Regions from separate parts of the Erwinia amylovora genome, predicted to be linked through region 1. Evidence: predicted binding sites of a transcription regulator. Region 1 holds the regulator's gene; the other holds the start of a gene.
The links. The regulator PhoB, encoded in region 1, activates phosphate uptake and scavenging genes when phosphate is short. The targets are predictions, from matches to a motif close to CTGTCATAAAACTGNCNNAT.
Positions count from the first base shown of each region.

Region 1 (7,779 bases):
AAAGTGAAGCTTAACAGCACCAGCACGATACAAGGCGGGTAAATCGCGGTTAATACAGGAATAGAGATCTGGATAAGATGGCTAAGACCAAGGTTGGAAACCACCATAGAAAACGCGCCCAGAATAAACACCAGCTGGCGATAGCTGAGAGGCAAATAGTGCTCAAAAAACTCCGCACAGGCACAGGTCAGACCCACGGCGGTCACAATACAGGCGACAAAAATCAGTGAAGCCAGGAAGAAGCTGCCCATAGCGCCGAAAGTGTGCTGCACATAGGCATGCAGGATGGCTGCACCGTTAGCGCTTTGATCGACAATCGTCGCACTGTCAGCACCGAGTTTAAACAGCGCCAGATAGACCAGCGTCAGGCCAACCCCGGCAATCAATCCGGCAATCACCGTGTAGCGGGTCAGCAGTTTTGCTTCGCTAATGCCGCGCGAGCGGGCGGCATTGACAATGACGATGCCGAACACCAGCGCCCCAAGAGTATCCATTGTCAGATAACCATTGATAAAGCCATTGGAGAACGCCGCACGCTGATACTCCTCGGTTGCAGGCGCAATACCGCCAGCAGGCCACAGCAGCGCCGCCAGGCCCAGCAGGGTCAGGGCAAAAATCTTTAGCGGGGCGAGGATGTGGCCGACAGTATCCAGAAGTTTACCGGGATAAAGCGAGACGCCAATCACCAGGGCAAAGTAGACCAGGCTGTAGATAAATAGCGGTAATGCCCCCTCACCGGTCAGCGGGGCAATGCCCACTTCAAACGAAACGGTGGCGGTACGTGGCGTAGCAAACAGCGGCCCAACGGCCAGATAGCAAACGGTTGCCAGCACCACGCCAGCCACTTTGCCAATCGGCGAACTCAGGGCGTCAATCCCACCCCCCACGCGCGCCAGTGCAATCACGGAGATAACCGGCAGGCCAACGGCCGTAATCAGAAAGCCCAAAGCCGCAAGCCAGACATGCTCTCCGGCCTGAATGCCTACCATTGGTGGGAAGATGATGTTCCCTGCGCCAACAAACAGGGCAAAAGTCATAAAGCCCAGTGCCAGAATATCTTTTGAAGTTAAACGATGCGTCATAAGAAACGTGTTGCCTGTGGTGGTGTTAAAAGTCGTGTTATCAGCGCTGCTCGCCATACTTCACCTTGCAGTAATCAACCCCCGCCATCTGAAACGACCAGGCTTAAGAATCAATGAACTAGCACAATTCTGCACGATGAATAATTTTTACAGCCAATCACCCTGGATGCTCTAAATACGCTACTAAATCAAATCGATGCAGTCGAAAACACTGATTACATCGCGACGGGTAGTGAATATGAGCTGATTATTTTGTATTCAGGGGGATGACGAGAAACGGGGTTAAGTAGACCGTTTATAGCGGTAAAAGGCAATACGGGATCGAGAAAGCAGATGAATATACCGTAAAAAATCAGCCAACCAGTGTATATGCTTAGATGAGGACAGAATTGCGTTACATGATTTGTATTTTTTTTCGTCTGCGCCGCGTTAATTTTGGCGACAGACCGAAAAAGCAGCACAAAAGGCGCACAGATCCGCGCCTGATGCACACAATGCGTTTTTTACCAGACGCGGTTAGCAACATCCACCACCAGGCGCAGCTTGGCCCACTGCTGCTCTTCCGTCAGGCTGTTACCCTCTTCGGTAGAGGCAAAGCCACACTGCGGGCTAAGGCAAATCTGGTCCATGCTGACGAACTGCGCGGCCTCACGCAGACGTTTTTCGATGGTTGCCGCCGCTTCCAGCTCTCCGCTCTTAGTGGTGATCAGGCCCAGCACCACCTGCTGTTTGCCTTTTTTGATAAAGCGCAGCGGCTCGAAGCCGCCCGAACGCTCATTATCATATTCAAGAAAGAAGGCATCAACGTTGACTCCGCCAAACAGCAATTCCGCGACCGGTTCATAGCCACCTTCGGAGATCCAGGTTGAGCGGAAATTGCCCCGGCAAACATGCAGGCCGATCTGCAAATCGTCCGGCTTGCCTGCAATGGCTTTATTCAACACCCGCGCGTAGGTACGGGCCAGCTCTTCCGGGTTGTCACCGCGCTCACGTATCTGCTGCTGCTGGTCGTCAGAACAGAGATAAGCCCAAACGGTATCATCCAGTTGCAGATAGCGACAACCTGCTTGGTAGAATGCCCGGATTGCATCGCGCCAGGTTTGTGCAAGGTCGTCGAAATAGACGTCCAGATCCGGATAAATCTGCGCATCAATGACCTTACGCCCGCCACGGAAATGCAGCACGCTGGGGCTGGGAATGGTCATTTTTGCCACGGCATCCCCGCTGATGCTTTGCAGAAAGCGGAAATCCTCTAACATCGGGTGATGGCTGAAACCCAGTTTGCCGGTAACCTTCACGCCACGCGCTTTTGTCTGCACGCCGTTAAACTGAATGCCCTGCTCTGCTTCGTAGCGCTCTACGCCATCCAGCCCGTCAAAGAAGTCGAAGTGCCACCAGGCGCGACGGAACTCCCCATCGGTCACCACCTGCAGGCCGCTGGCTCGCTGGCTGGCAACCACTTTACGGATCTCTTCATCTTCAATGCTGCGTAACGCAGCCGCGTCAATTTCACCGGCGGCAAACTGCTGGCGCGCCTGCTTAATTGCTGCAGGGCGCAGAAAGCTGCCAACCACTTCAGCGCGATAAGGTACGGATGTTGTCATGTCAGCTCACTCCTGGCCTGCACGCGGGCGGATCATTGCGCCGCGCAATAGTTACGGTGGGTTATTTTAGACTTCTGGACGTCTAAATATCCGTTTCTCACAGTGTCATGAGGATCCCCATCTCGCAAACGACAAAATTTCATGGTGACTGAGAAAAATTCATTATGCTGAAAAAGACCGGGGACGTTCGGTAACGAACGGCGTTGCATTTGACTCAAAGCCCTTCTTTGGCGGCTCTGCAACCTCATCACTGCTGCAAACTGATGTCATTATTGCGCCATCATCGCCAGCGCCTGCTCCCTTTGCGCTTCAGATAGGGGCAGATAGCCAGCCTGACTGACCAACGCCTGGCCAGCGCCCGATAACGCCAGGCGGAGAAACGCGGCGGTAAGCGGCTCCAGAGGTTTGTCCGGCGCTTTATTGACATAGATGTAAAGCGGACGCGCATAGGGATAACGGCCGCTGCGGATATTTTCAGCCGTGGGGCTGATCCAGTTATTCTCATCTCGCGCCAACGGCAGCACTTTAACGCCGCTAAGATGAAATCCGGCGCTGGCATAGCCAATGCCGTTGAGCGAACCGGCAACCGCCTGCACCACCGCCGCAGAGCCAGGATATTCGCCAACATCACGGCGTAAATCACCGTTGCACAACGCCTGCTGTTTGAAAAACCCCCACGTACCAGAGGCAGAATTACGGCCAAAGCGCTGGATGCCGCGCTGCGCCCAGCCGGGCTGAGTCAGCTGCAGATCCCCCCAGCTATGGGGGGAAAGCGCTCCTCCGCAAAGCCGCGTGACGGAGAAAATAGCATCCAGCTGGCGGGCATTCAGTCCGGCTAACGGATTATCCTGATTTACCACCACCACCAACGCATCAATAGCCACCGGCACCGCCAGCGGCGGATAACCATAACGATCTGCAAACAGCTGGCGTTCTGCTGCCTGCATCGGCCTGCTCATCGCGCCCAGTTGCGCAGCCCCGGCCGCCAGCGCCGTGGGGGCCGTAGACGATCCCGACGCCTGGATCTGTACATTCACGCCGGGATACTGCTGGCTGAAGTGATCTCCCCATAGCGCCATCAGGTTGCCAAGCGTATCGGAGCCGACGCTGTTCAAATTACCCGCCAGCATGCCCTCTTTGGCCTTAGCCGCTATGCAGATCAGCAGCAACGCCAGCGCGATGAGATTTTTCATGGTGAGAGTTCCGTGTGATTAAGGCCGCATGCAGCCGCCCGGTTCAGCACCCACAATCATCCTGAGCGGCAGCTGAAAGCTGAAACAGGTTTCAGCTGCCGGCGCGCTGCTGATATTCAGCCGCGCATTATGGTGGCTGAGCGCATGTTTTACGATAGCCAGCCCCAGCCCGCTTCCCCCGGTCTGTCTGGATCGTGCCTTATCAACGCGATAGAAACGTTCAGTCAGACGCGGTAAGTGCTCTGGCGCGATGCCCGGACCGTTATCTGCGACCTTGAACTCGGCTCCCCGGTCGCTGCGTTGCCAGCTGACCACAATCCTTGTGCCGTCGGGGGTATGATTCACCGCATTATAAACCAGGTTGGAGATGGCGCTGCGCAGCTGTTCATCATTGCCATATACGCGTAGATTCGGGTCGCTGTTGAACTGGATTTGATGACGCCCCTGACTGAGCGATTCCGTTTCACGCTGCAAACCCTGCAGCATCATTGGGACATCAACAATTTCATGCAGGTCGTGCGCCGGAGCCGCCTCAATGCGCGACAGCGTCAGCAGCTGACCCACCAGGCTATCCATGCGTTTCGCCTGTTCCTGCATGGTTTGCAGCGCTTTAGCCCGCAGGCGACCTTCCAGCACCGGGTCATTCATCATCTCCAGATACCCCTGCAACACGGTTAATGGCGTGCGCAGCTCGTGGCTCACATTGGCAAAGAAGTTGCGGCGCGCCCCTTCCAGCTGGTGCATTTGCGTCACATCGCGCGCCACCAGCAGCCACTGCCCTTCGCTGTAGGGCATAATGCGAAACTCCAGATGGCGCTGGCTGTTCAAAACCAGCGTCAGCGGATGCGCGAAATCACGCTGGCGCAAATAGCGGGTAAATTCGGGGTAACGCAGCAGGTTGAGAATGTTCTGACCATTATCTTCCGGCCAGCGCAGCCCCAACAGCTGTTGAGCCAGCCCGTTACACCAGAAAATCGTGCCCTCGTCGGTGGTCAACACCAGCGCATCCGGCAGCGATTCTGCTCCGCTGCGAAAGCGTTTAATCAGATGGCCAAGTTCCCGGCGGCGGCGGCGGTTGCGCGCCTGCATCTGATACAGGCCGTAGAACAGAGGCTCCCAGCTGCCGCGTCCGCTGGGCGGGTTGATGCTGCGGTCCACCCACAGCCAGTGCGACAGGCGCAGAAGATTGTTGAAGTGAAAAACCAGCACGCAGAGCGCGGAAGCCAGCAACAGCCAGGGCAACCCGCCCACGATGAGTCCGATAATCAGCGCCGGCAGGCTGGCAAGCAGCAGCTCAAACAGTAATCTCTTCCAGGAGAGGCGTTCCAACACGATTCAGACTCCGTGCGAGCGATCAATAACGTGCAGAGAAACGATAACCTGTTCCGCGAACCGTCTGCACCATACGATCGTGCCCGCTCAGTTCCAGCGCTTTGCGCAGACGGCGAATATGAACGTCGACGGTACGGTCTTCGACATAAACGTTAGTTCCCCATATGTGGTTTAGCAACTGCTCACGACTGTATACGCGCTCCGTATGCGTCATAAAGAAGTGCAGCAGTTTGTATTCGGTTGGCCCCATATCCAGCGGCTGGGTGCCTGACATCACGCGGTGAGACGACGGATCGAGAGTCAGCCCCTGTATCTCAATCACCTCTTCTACCGCCATCGGAGCAATGCGCCGCATCACGGCTTTAATCCGTGCCACCAGCTCCTTCGGGGAGAAAGGTTTGGTGATGTAATCATCAGCGCCGACTTCCAGGCCACGCACGCGATCTTCTTCTTCGCCGCGGGCGGTCAGCATCATCACCGGAATGTCGCGCGTCATCGCTTCACGCTTCAGGTGTTTAATAAACTGGATGCCGGAGCCACCGGGCAGCATCCAGTCCAGCAGAATCAAATCTGGCCAGGGTTCAATCAGCAAACTGAGCGCGCTGTCATAATCCGCGGCTTCTATCGGTTGATAGTCATTTTGTTCCAGAACGAAACACAACATCTCACGGATTGGGGCTTCATCTTCGACCACAAGAATGCGCTTTGCCATTATTGCTCCTGCTGCGGTGACAGATTGTCACGGGATATGCCGCGCCATTATGCGTCAGTTTTATGACAATTTTATGAAAAAAGCACCCTCAGGAAAGGAGAGGCAACGAATTAAATATCCGTGCGGCTTTAGGTTTATAATCACCGCTTCGCGTTCTGCCATGAAGGGAGCACCATGCGCATCATTCATACGGCCGACTGGCATCTCGGCCAGTTTTTCTACACCAAAAGCCGGGCGGCCGAGCATCAGGCTTTTCTCGACTGGCTGCTGGAACAGGCAGAAGCGCAGCAGGCCGATGCGATTATCGTTGCGGGCGATATCTTCGATACCGGCACCCCGCCGAGTTACGCCCGTGAGCTATACAACCGCTTTGTGGTCAAGTTGCAGCCAACCCGCTGCCAGCTGGTGGTGCTGGGCGGCAATCACGATTCGGTCGCCACGCTGAATGAGTCGCGTGAGCTGCTGGCCTGTTTGAATACCCGGGTGATTGCCGCAGCCTGTGACGATATCCGTCAGCAGGTGCTGGTGCTGAACCGCCGCGACGGCCAGCCGGGCGCCCTGCTGTGCGCCATTCCGTTTTTACGTCCGCGTGATATTTTGCGCAGCCAGAGCGGGCAGTCGGGGCGTGAAAAACAGCAGAGCCTGCTGGAAGCCATCAGCGAACACTATCAGCGCTGCTGGCAGCAAGCGCTGGCGCAGCGCGATGCTCTCGGTTTAGCGCTACCGATTATCGCGACCGGTCATCTGACCACGATGGGCGTGACCAAAAGCGACGCGGTACGCGATATCTATATCGGCACGCTGGACGCCTTCCCGGCCGACTGCTTTCCCCCGGCGGACTATATCGCCCTTGGCCATATCCACCGCGCCCAGCGCATCGCTGACAGCGAGCATATCCGCTACAGCGGCTCGCCGATCCCACTCAGTTTTGACGAACTGGGCAAGGCTAAAAGCGTGATGCGCGTTGATTTCAGTGCAGGCAAGCTTAGCGAGGTGACCGCGCTGCCGATCCCGCTGTTTCAGCCGATGCAGATGATCAAAGGCTCACTGGAACAGATTGAGCAGCAGCTGGCACTGCTGGTGCCTGATGCACAGGGCAAAACCACCTGGCTGGATATTGAAATCGTTACCGATGCTTACCTTAGCGACCATCAGCGCCGCATACAGGAACTGACCGCCGCGCTGCCGGTGGAAGTGGTACTGCTGCGCCGCAGCCGCGAACAGCGTGAGCAGGTGATAGCACGCCAGAATAATGAAACCCTGAGTGAACTGAGCGTTGAAGAGGTGTTTGCACGGCGGCTGGGATCAGAACCGGAACAGCCGGAGCGGCTGGAACGCGTGCGCGCGCTGTTTGCGCAGACGCTGGAAGCGGTGCGCCATGAGGAGCAGCCATCATGAAAATTCTTACCCTGCGCTTTAAAAACCTTAACTCGCTGAAGGGCGAATGGAAAATCGATTTCACCGCAGAACCCTTTGCCAGCAATGGCCTGTTTGCCATCACCGGGCCGACCGGCTCAGGGAAAACCACCCTGCTCGATGCCATCTGCCTTGCCCTTTACCACGAGACGCCGCGCCTGAAAAGCATCACCCAGTCACAGAACGACCTGATGACGCGCGATACTGCCGAATGTCTCGCGGAGGTGGAATTTGAGGTAAAAGGCGTTGCCTGGCGCGCATTCTGGAGTCAGAACCGCGCACGCGGTGCCGTTGACGGCAAGCTGCAGGCGCCGCGCGTCGAGCTGGCGCGCTGCGCAGATAATCATATCGTCGCCGATAAGGCGAAAGAGAAGCAGGATGTTATCACCAGCCTGACCGGGCTGAACTTCGAGCGTTTTACCAAATCGATGATGCTGTCA
Region 1 is NZ_CP066796.1:1,019,558-1,027,336, reverse strand. Features, by position in the region: gene brnQ (branched-chain amino acid transporter carrier protein BrnQ) at 1-1,082, opposite strand, end outside; gene JGC47_RS04715 (cobalamin-independent methionine synthase II family protein) at 1,586-2,686, opposite strand; gene JGC47_RS04710 (PstS family phosphate ABC transporter substrate-binding protein) at 2,956-3,879, opposite strand; gene phoR (phosphate regulon sensor histidine kinase PhoR) at 3,898-5,211, opposite strand; gene phoB (phosphate response regulator transcription factor PhoB) at 5,234-5,923, opposite strand; gene sbcD (exonuclease subunit SbcD) at 6,098-7,321, shown strand; gene JGC47_RS04690 (AAA family ATPase) at 7,318-7,779, shown strand, end outside.

Region 2 (7,779 bases), 870 kb from region 1:
GATGGCCGCAAACCACTAAATCCACCTGATACTGCTTGATGGCATCGACCAGAACCTGGCAAAGGTCACCGCTGCCGCTCAGGGTTTCCGCAATCGGATAACCGGCGCTGGCCGACAGTTCGGTCAGTGCACTGTGCGTCTCTTGAGAAAGTCGCTTCTGCATGTCGCCAAGATTAACGTCGATCAGTCCGGTATACAGATCTGAGTAGTTAACATCAACGTGGATCAGCGACACTTTGGCGTTATAGGGGCGGGCCAACGATACGGCCTTGTCGACCAGCAGCTTGCTTTCTGGCGAAAGGTCGACGGCAATCAATATGTGTTTGTAAGACATGAAATGACTCCTTTGCGCGTAAGTGTTGACAAGCAGTATAGCGAAAAATGTTGCTAATTGTTGTGGCCTTCGGCGGCCTTTATGCAGGCGAAAGCCATATCATCTTTCAACTATTTAATTGCGAATGGGGACATCACGCTGGAAAAAAATCAAACAGATCTCCTACACTGAATATTGACGGTTACAGGCACCTTTTTATACCGTCGAGCGCTTGGCAACAAGAATCTCAATTATGAGGGTGGCGGAGTCATCGTCAGGTGTCCACGCATTTGCGCGATGAATGGCCGGGAGGGAGATGATGATCAGCACCGTTGCGCTATTCTGGGCTCTTTGTGTCGTCTGTGTGATCAATATGGCACGCTACTACTCTTCTCTGCGTGCGCTGCTGGTAGTGCTTCGCGGCTGCGATCCGCTGCTGTATCAGTATGTGGACGGGGCCGGTTTCTTTACTTCTCATGGCCAGCCGGGCAAGCAGGTACGGCTTATCGGCTATATCTGGGCGCAGCGCTATCTTGACCATCACGATGACGAGTTTATCCGCCGCTGCCAGCGGCTACGTGGGCAATTTATATTAACCAGCGCGCTTTGTGGGCTGGTAGCGATCGGCCTGATGGGGCTGGTTATCTGGCACTAACACCGGGAAAAAAATGCCAGTCACTTCTGTGACTGGCATCCCTTGTGCGGTGAGTCTGCCGTGTTAAATCAGTTTCAACGCCAGCCAGTAAAGCACACCTGAAAGCAAAATCGAGATGGGCAGGGTGAAGATCCACGCCAGCAGGATGTTCTTAATAGTACGCCCCTGAACGCCACCGCCATCAACCAGCATGGTGCCGGCTACGGAGGAGGAGAGAACATGGGTAGTCGAGACCGGCATCCCGGTATAGCTGGCCACGCCAATGGATACCGCCGCCGTCATCTGCGCCGACATCCCCTGAGCATACGTCATGCCTTTCTTGCCGATTTTCTCACCGATGGTGGTAGCAACACGACGCCAGCCAACCATGGTGCCCAGCGACAGAGCTAACGCCACGGCAACAATAATCCATACCGGGGCATACTCAACGGTATTCAGCAGGTCGTCCTTCAGCTTGGTCAGGAAACGTTTGTCGTCAGACGTGGTCTCTGGCAGCCTGGCAGCTTTTTCTGCGGTATCTGAAATGCACATCAGCAGGCGGCGTAGCTGGCTGCGTTGCTCAACGTTCAGAGCATCGTAGCTGGAAAGGTTGTTCAACAGCCCCTGTGTCAGATGAAGAGCAGGTAAAGCGCGTGCCGCATCACAGTGAAAGTCGTTCGGCCCGGACTGCTGCTCTTCCGGCGTCGGCAGCGCAGGGGGAGACATCTGGATAACCTGCTCCAGGGAAGAGGCATGCTGCAGGTAGTACTGCTCCAGGTGGTTGACCGCATCGCGAGTACGGGTGATGTCATAACCGCTGGAGTTCATGTTGACCACGAAACCGGCTGGCGCAACGCCGATCAGCACCAGCATAATCAGCCCGATCCCTTTTTGACCATCGTTAGCGCCGTGCGAATAGCTGACGCCAATCGCCGAGACAATCAGTGCGATCCGGGTCCAGAACGGCGGTTTTTTCTTGCCGTCGAGCTTTTCGCGTTCTGCCGGCGTCATATGAATACGCCGCCGTTTTTTATTCCCGCTCCAGTAGCGCCGCAGAATAAACACCAGCCCGCCGGCAATCACTAAGCCGACAATCGGTGAAAGGACCAGCGACATAAAGATACCGAGCATTTTAGGGATATTAAGCGCATCCACCACCGAGGTGCCCGTCAGCAACGCGTTGGTGAGGCCAATACCAATGATGGCACCGATCAGAGTATGGGAACTGGAAGCCGGTAAGCCGAAATACCAGGTGCCGAGGTTCCAGATGATAGCGGCAAGCAGCATGGAGAAGACCATGGCCAGCCCGTGTGCAGACCCTACGTTAAGCAGTAGATCGGTTGGTAGCAGGTGGACAATAGCATAAGCCACGCTTAAGCCGCCCAGCAGCACGCCAAAGAAATTAAATACCCCCGCCATAACGACCGCTAACTGCGATCGCATTGCACGTGTATAGATGACGGTCGCCACCGCGTTGGCCGTATCATGGAAACCATTGATAGCTTCGTAGAACAAGACAAACAGCAGAGCAAGTATTAATAACAGGCCGGTATTGAGATCGAGACCAGCAAACAGATGTAGCATAAGCGTTACGCCATTTTTGAGGACATGAACGCGGCGCATTATCAGCGACAAACCGCACCCGGGGAAAGTGAAATATAGACTTTTTTTAACATTAATGCGTCAGTAATGTGACGTTTTCCATTGAAATTATTTTCAAATCAAAAAGTTAAAAAAATGTTTTGTCGCTGTTTTGGCGTGAAGCTGGTAACCACGCCTTCAACTCACTACAATCAGCTTTTTTTGGGCCTGGGCGGAGTGCGTTGTGGAGACGTTTGACGTAATCGTAATTGGCGCCGGTGCGGCTGGCCTGTTCTGCGCGGCTCACGCCGGGCAAAAGGGACGGCGCGTGTTGCTGATTGATAATGGCAAAAAGGCCGGACGTAAAATTTTGATGTCCGGCGGCGGGCGCTGCAACTTTACCAACCTCTATACTGAACCTGCAGCCTACTTGTCGCAAAACCCGCATTTTTGCAAATCTGCGCTGGCGCGTTACACCCAGTGGGACTTCATCGACCTGATGAATCGCCATGCAATTCGCTGGCATGAGAAGACTCTGGGCCAGCTGTTTTGTGATGATTCCGCGCAGCAGGTAGTCGATCTGCTGCTGAAAGAGTGTGAGGAAGGGCAGGTGACGCTGCGTCTGCGTAGTGAGGTTGTTGAACTGACACGCGATGAAGGCGGCTACAGGTTACAGCTGAACGGCGCAGAAGTTCGGGCCGGGAAACTGGTGATCGCCAGCGGCGGCCTGTCGATGCCGGGTCTTGGTGCATCGCCATTTGGCTATAAAGTTGCTGAACAGTTTGGTTTAAAGGTGTTCCCCACCCGTGCCGGACTGGTGCCGTTTACCCTGCATAAACCCTTGTTGGCACAATTGCAGACCTTATCCGGCGTGTCGGTGTCATCGACGATCGCCGCCGAAGACGGCACCGTCTTTAAAGAAGCGTTGCTGTTTACCCATCGTGGCCTGTCAGGGCCGGCAGCATTGCAACTGTCCAGCTACTGGCAGCCGGGGGAGTTTATTACCGTTAACCTGTCGCCCGCGCAGGACATGGATGTTTTTCTGAATAATGAGCGCCACGCCCATCCTAATCAGAGCCTGAAAAATACCCTTGCTAAGCTGCTGCCCAAGCGTCTGGTTGAATGCCTGCAGCTGCTGGGCAGGGTACCGGAGTGTACCCTGAAACAGCTGAACAGCCGCCAGCAGGGCGAGTTAGCCAGCGCCCTGCATCAGTGGCGCGTGCAGCCAAACGGCACCGAAGGCTACCGTACTGCTGAAGTGACGCTTGGCGGCGTGGACACCAGCCAGCTGTCGTCTAAAACTATGGAAGCACGCGATGTGCCCGGACTCTACTTTATTGGAGAAGTGGTCGATGTCACCGGCTGGCTGGGTGGCTATAACTTCCAGTGGGCGTGGAGCTCGGCCTGGGCGTGCGCACAGGCGTTGTAGCCCTCACGCCGCGCTACGCACCCGGCGTTTCATCGACATCAGATAGCCCGCTGCGCAGCAGATGGCGATAAGCCACGGGATCAGTCTGACCAGTTTTGAATCACTACCGCTAAGCAGCTGCAAATTATTAATGACCAGAATAAGGGTTACCGACATTGCGGATAGGGCAATCAGCGGTGCCCAGAATACCTGCCAGCTACTGAAACCATGCGTTTCCTTGCGGCGGAAGAACACAATCACGGCCACTGATACGCCCACCTGTAGCACCAGAATTGAAAGAGTAGCAATGGCCGACCCAAAGGCGAAAATCTGCGCCATCGGATCGATGCCAACGCTACCCATTCCTGCCAACAGCAGCAGCAAAATAACGCTGTGAACGTGGCTGGCATTGTGTGGCGTGCCGTTAGTCGGGTGAGTACTGCACAGCTCTTTCCAGATCAGTCCATCGCGGCTGATATTGAAGATATAGCGTGAAATGTTGTTGTGGAAAGCCAGCGATGCCGCAAACAGGCTGGTGATCAGCAGTAACGACATGATATCGACCGCCCACTGACCCACATACTGCCGGGTAATATCAAAGATGAAATTGCCGGGATCCTGACGCGCAATTTGCACCAGTCGGTCGAAATCATAGGCCTGCACCAGCGACCAGCTGGTAAAACAGAAAAAGGCGGTAATGATCAGCAGGGCGCAGACGGTGGCTCGCGGCACGGTTTTATGCGGGTCGCGGCACTCTTCAGCGTAGATTGCCGTTGACTCAAAGCCGATAAATGAAGCGATAGCGAACACAAAGGCGATGCCGAGATTACCGTGCATAAATACCGCAGGTTCGAACGAGCTGATATTCAGCGGCCCGTCTTTTTTCACCAGCAGCATCACGTCAGTCAGTAACACGATCGCCACTTCCGCCAGCATCAGCACGCCCAGCAGTTTGCCGCCGACTTCCACCCGCTTAATGCCCAGCACCCAGGCAATTACCGCAAACAGCAGACTGAGCATCCACCACGGAATATGCGCGCCGAGGTGCTGCTGCAAAAAGAGCTGTGCGAAGAAGCCAAGCATCGACACCACGGCGGTCTGTACGGAAAAATAGGCAATCAGCGCCACGATGGATGCCGAAGCCCCGCAGTTTTCGCCCAGCCCCTGCGATATATAGGTATAGAAAGCGCCCGAATCGGTAACGTGGCGGCTCATTGCGATATATCCGACCGAGAAAATCATCAGAATGGCGCAGGCCATGATGTAGATGACGGGAATGCCGCCGCCACAACAAAGAACACCAGAGAAAATAAGCCAAGAGTATTTTTTCTTAAACCGGACGAGTTGTTCATTGCCAGCACCTTAGTGGTCAGTGAAAGGCTCAAAAGAGGTCTTCTGAGCCACGAGACAGACTGGCATCATTTATCAGCAGCGACAGGCGCGGATAGAAAAAATCGGACAGGGCTGGGGTGCAACAGATGCACTTTTTTAGTGCCTGTACGCGTTCAATTTTCGCCTTCAGTGGCAGCCAGTCCGGTTACCCCCGGCTGCCAGCAGGGTGCGGCGCTGATAGTCCAGCGGCGTGGTGCTGACCAGCTTTTTAAACTCGCGCAGAAAATGCGACTGATCGCTGAAACCCAGATCCAGAGCGAGGTCGGAACAGGACAGATTGCCGGGCAGGTGAAGGTTATTCAGCGCGGCCTGGCAGCGCATCATACGGCCGAATGCCTTGGGCGACAGGCCGGTATCCTGGCGAAACTGGCGCTGGATGGTGCGGCAGGTATAGCCGCTTAATGCTGCCAGCTGTTCAACCCGGATATTCCCCTTATGCTGCATGATGGTTCGGATCACCGAGCGGGTAACCGCCGAGGATTTACGCGCCAGTCGGGGGGTGAACCAGGTGTTAAACAACGCGATCTGCTGCGAAAACAGCGAAGTATTAAGGATTTGCTCACAGGCGTGACGTGCGTCCGGCACCACATCAAGAAAATCAAATTCGTCATCGGTCAGCTCGCACGCCGTTATATCAAGAAAATCCGGCATTACGCCGGGTGCAAAGCGTACACCGAAATAGCGATGGTTGCAGAACAGCTCGGCGCTACGCGCCTCCAGCGTGGTGCCGCAGACTCTCGCCACGGGTCGCACCGCATCACAATCAAAAAGGATATCCACACAGCCGTCCGGCACCGCCAGCGTCAGGCTGGCTGACGGTGCCACTTCAAAACTGTAGAACTGAGAAATGGCCGGATGGCTGCCGGGGATCAACGAATAATGCTGCGCCGCACTGAGTACAAACCAGGGCTGCTCGGGATAAATATCTGCACGATGAAGCGGAAGCATGGCATGTGACATAGGCGAAGTCCTGTCAGTGAGATGGCTTACAGATGATGCAATCCGGGTGCCATATTTCGCGCGCTGATATCGCAGCATGTCGCAAATCTTCAATACAGCTCACCTTGCGGGCCGTTATTTTCAATTCGTACCGCAGCGTTTAATAAGATGTAACTCACTCATTTGACGGGGTAATCGGCATGTCTGACTCAACTAAAATTGATTTTATCTATCTTTCAGAACAGGACATGATCCGCGCCGGGGTAACGGATATGCCAGCCTGTGTGGATACCATGGAAGAGATGTTCGGCCTGCTCTGGCAGGGGGACTATCGGATGGCTGGATCCAATAATGACTCGCACGGCGCGATGGTGACATTCCCGGAAAACTCCCCGTTCCCGACGATGCCAAAACCCACCGCCGACCGCCGCTTAATGGCGATGCCAGCCTATCTCGGCGGCAGCTTCTGCACCGCCGGGGTGAAGTGGTACGGCTCTAATATTGCCAACCGCGAAAAAGGGCTACCGCGCTCGATCCTGATGTTCACCCTGAATGATGTGGAAACGGGTGCGCCGCTGGCCCATATGTCGGCCAACCTGCTGTCGGCGTACCGTACCGGAGCCGTTCCCGGCGTTGGCGCGCGTCATCTGGCACGTAAGGATTCGAAGGTCGTTGGCCTGCTGGGGCCTGGGGTAATGGGGAAAACCGTTATCGCCGCTTTTATCGCCGTTTGTCCTGAAATCGACACCATCAAAGTAAAGGGGCGCGGCAAGCAAAGTCTGGACTCCTTTATCTCCTGGGTAACGGTCACTTATCCCCAGATTACCTCCATCGAGATTGTCGACAGTATCGAAGAGGTGGTGCGCGGCTCCGATATCGTTACCTACTGCAATTCGGGTGAAGTGGGCGATCCGGCGACTTATCCGATTGTGAAACGTGAATGGGTTAAGCCCGGCGCGTTCCTCGCCATGCCAGCGTCATGCAACATTGACGAAGGCATGGAGCGGGCTGATGTGCGCAAGGTGCTGGACAATACGGGGCTTTATCATGCCTGGTTCGAAGAGGTGCCGAAGCCTGCCCACAACACTATCCCGGTCATTGGCGTGCGCTTTATGGACATGGTGGCGGAAGGAAAGATGACGCACGAGCAGTTGGAAGACATTGGCAAAATTATCGCCGGTGATGCTCCCGGTCGTCTGAATGACGAAGAAATCATCATTATGTCGGTCGGCGGTATGCCGGTGGAGGACGTGGCCTGGGGCACCGTGGTGTACCGCAACGCGCTGGAAAAAGGCATCGGCGTGAAACTGAACCTCTGGGAATCCCCGGTACTGAGCTAACCGAACAGGAAAAATCATGACCCGCATCACTAAAGTAAAAACTGGATCCGTCTTTGAACAACAGGCGAGCTATTCACGTATTGTCGCAGTGGATAACTGGATTTTCGTCTCTAATACTGCCGGACGTCATCCGCAAAGCAAAATCATCCCGGAGGATGTCAGCGAGCAGACC
Region 2 is NZ_CP066796.1:148,381-156,159, forward strand. Features, by position in the region: gene uspA (universal stress protein UspA) at 1-334, opposite strand, end outside; gene uspB (universal stress protein UspB) at 633-968, shown strand; gene pitA (inorganic phosphate transporter PitA) at 1,032-2,531, opposite strand; gene JGC47_RS00645 (BaiN/RdsA family NAD(P)/FAD-dependent oxidoreductase) at 2,773-3,957, shown strand; partial or broken gene JGC47_RS00650 (APC family permease) at 3,961-5,288, opposite strand; gene JGC47_RS00655 (helix-turn-helix transcriptional regulator) at 5,455-6,288, opposite strand; gene JGC47_RS00660 (ornithine cyclodeaminase family protein) at 6,468-7,607, shown strand; gene JGC47_RS00665 (RidA family protein) at 7,624-7,779, shown strand, end outside.
Region 2: a site for PhoB is predicted at 2,626-2,645, ahead of pitA (inorganic phosphate transporter PitA). Genes of this name have one in related genera too.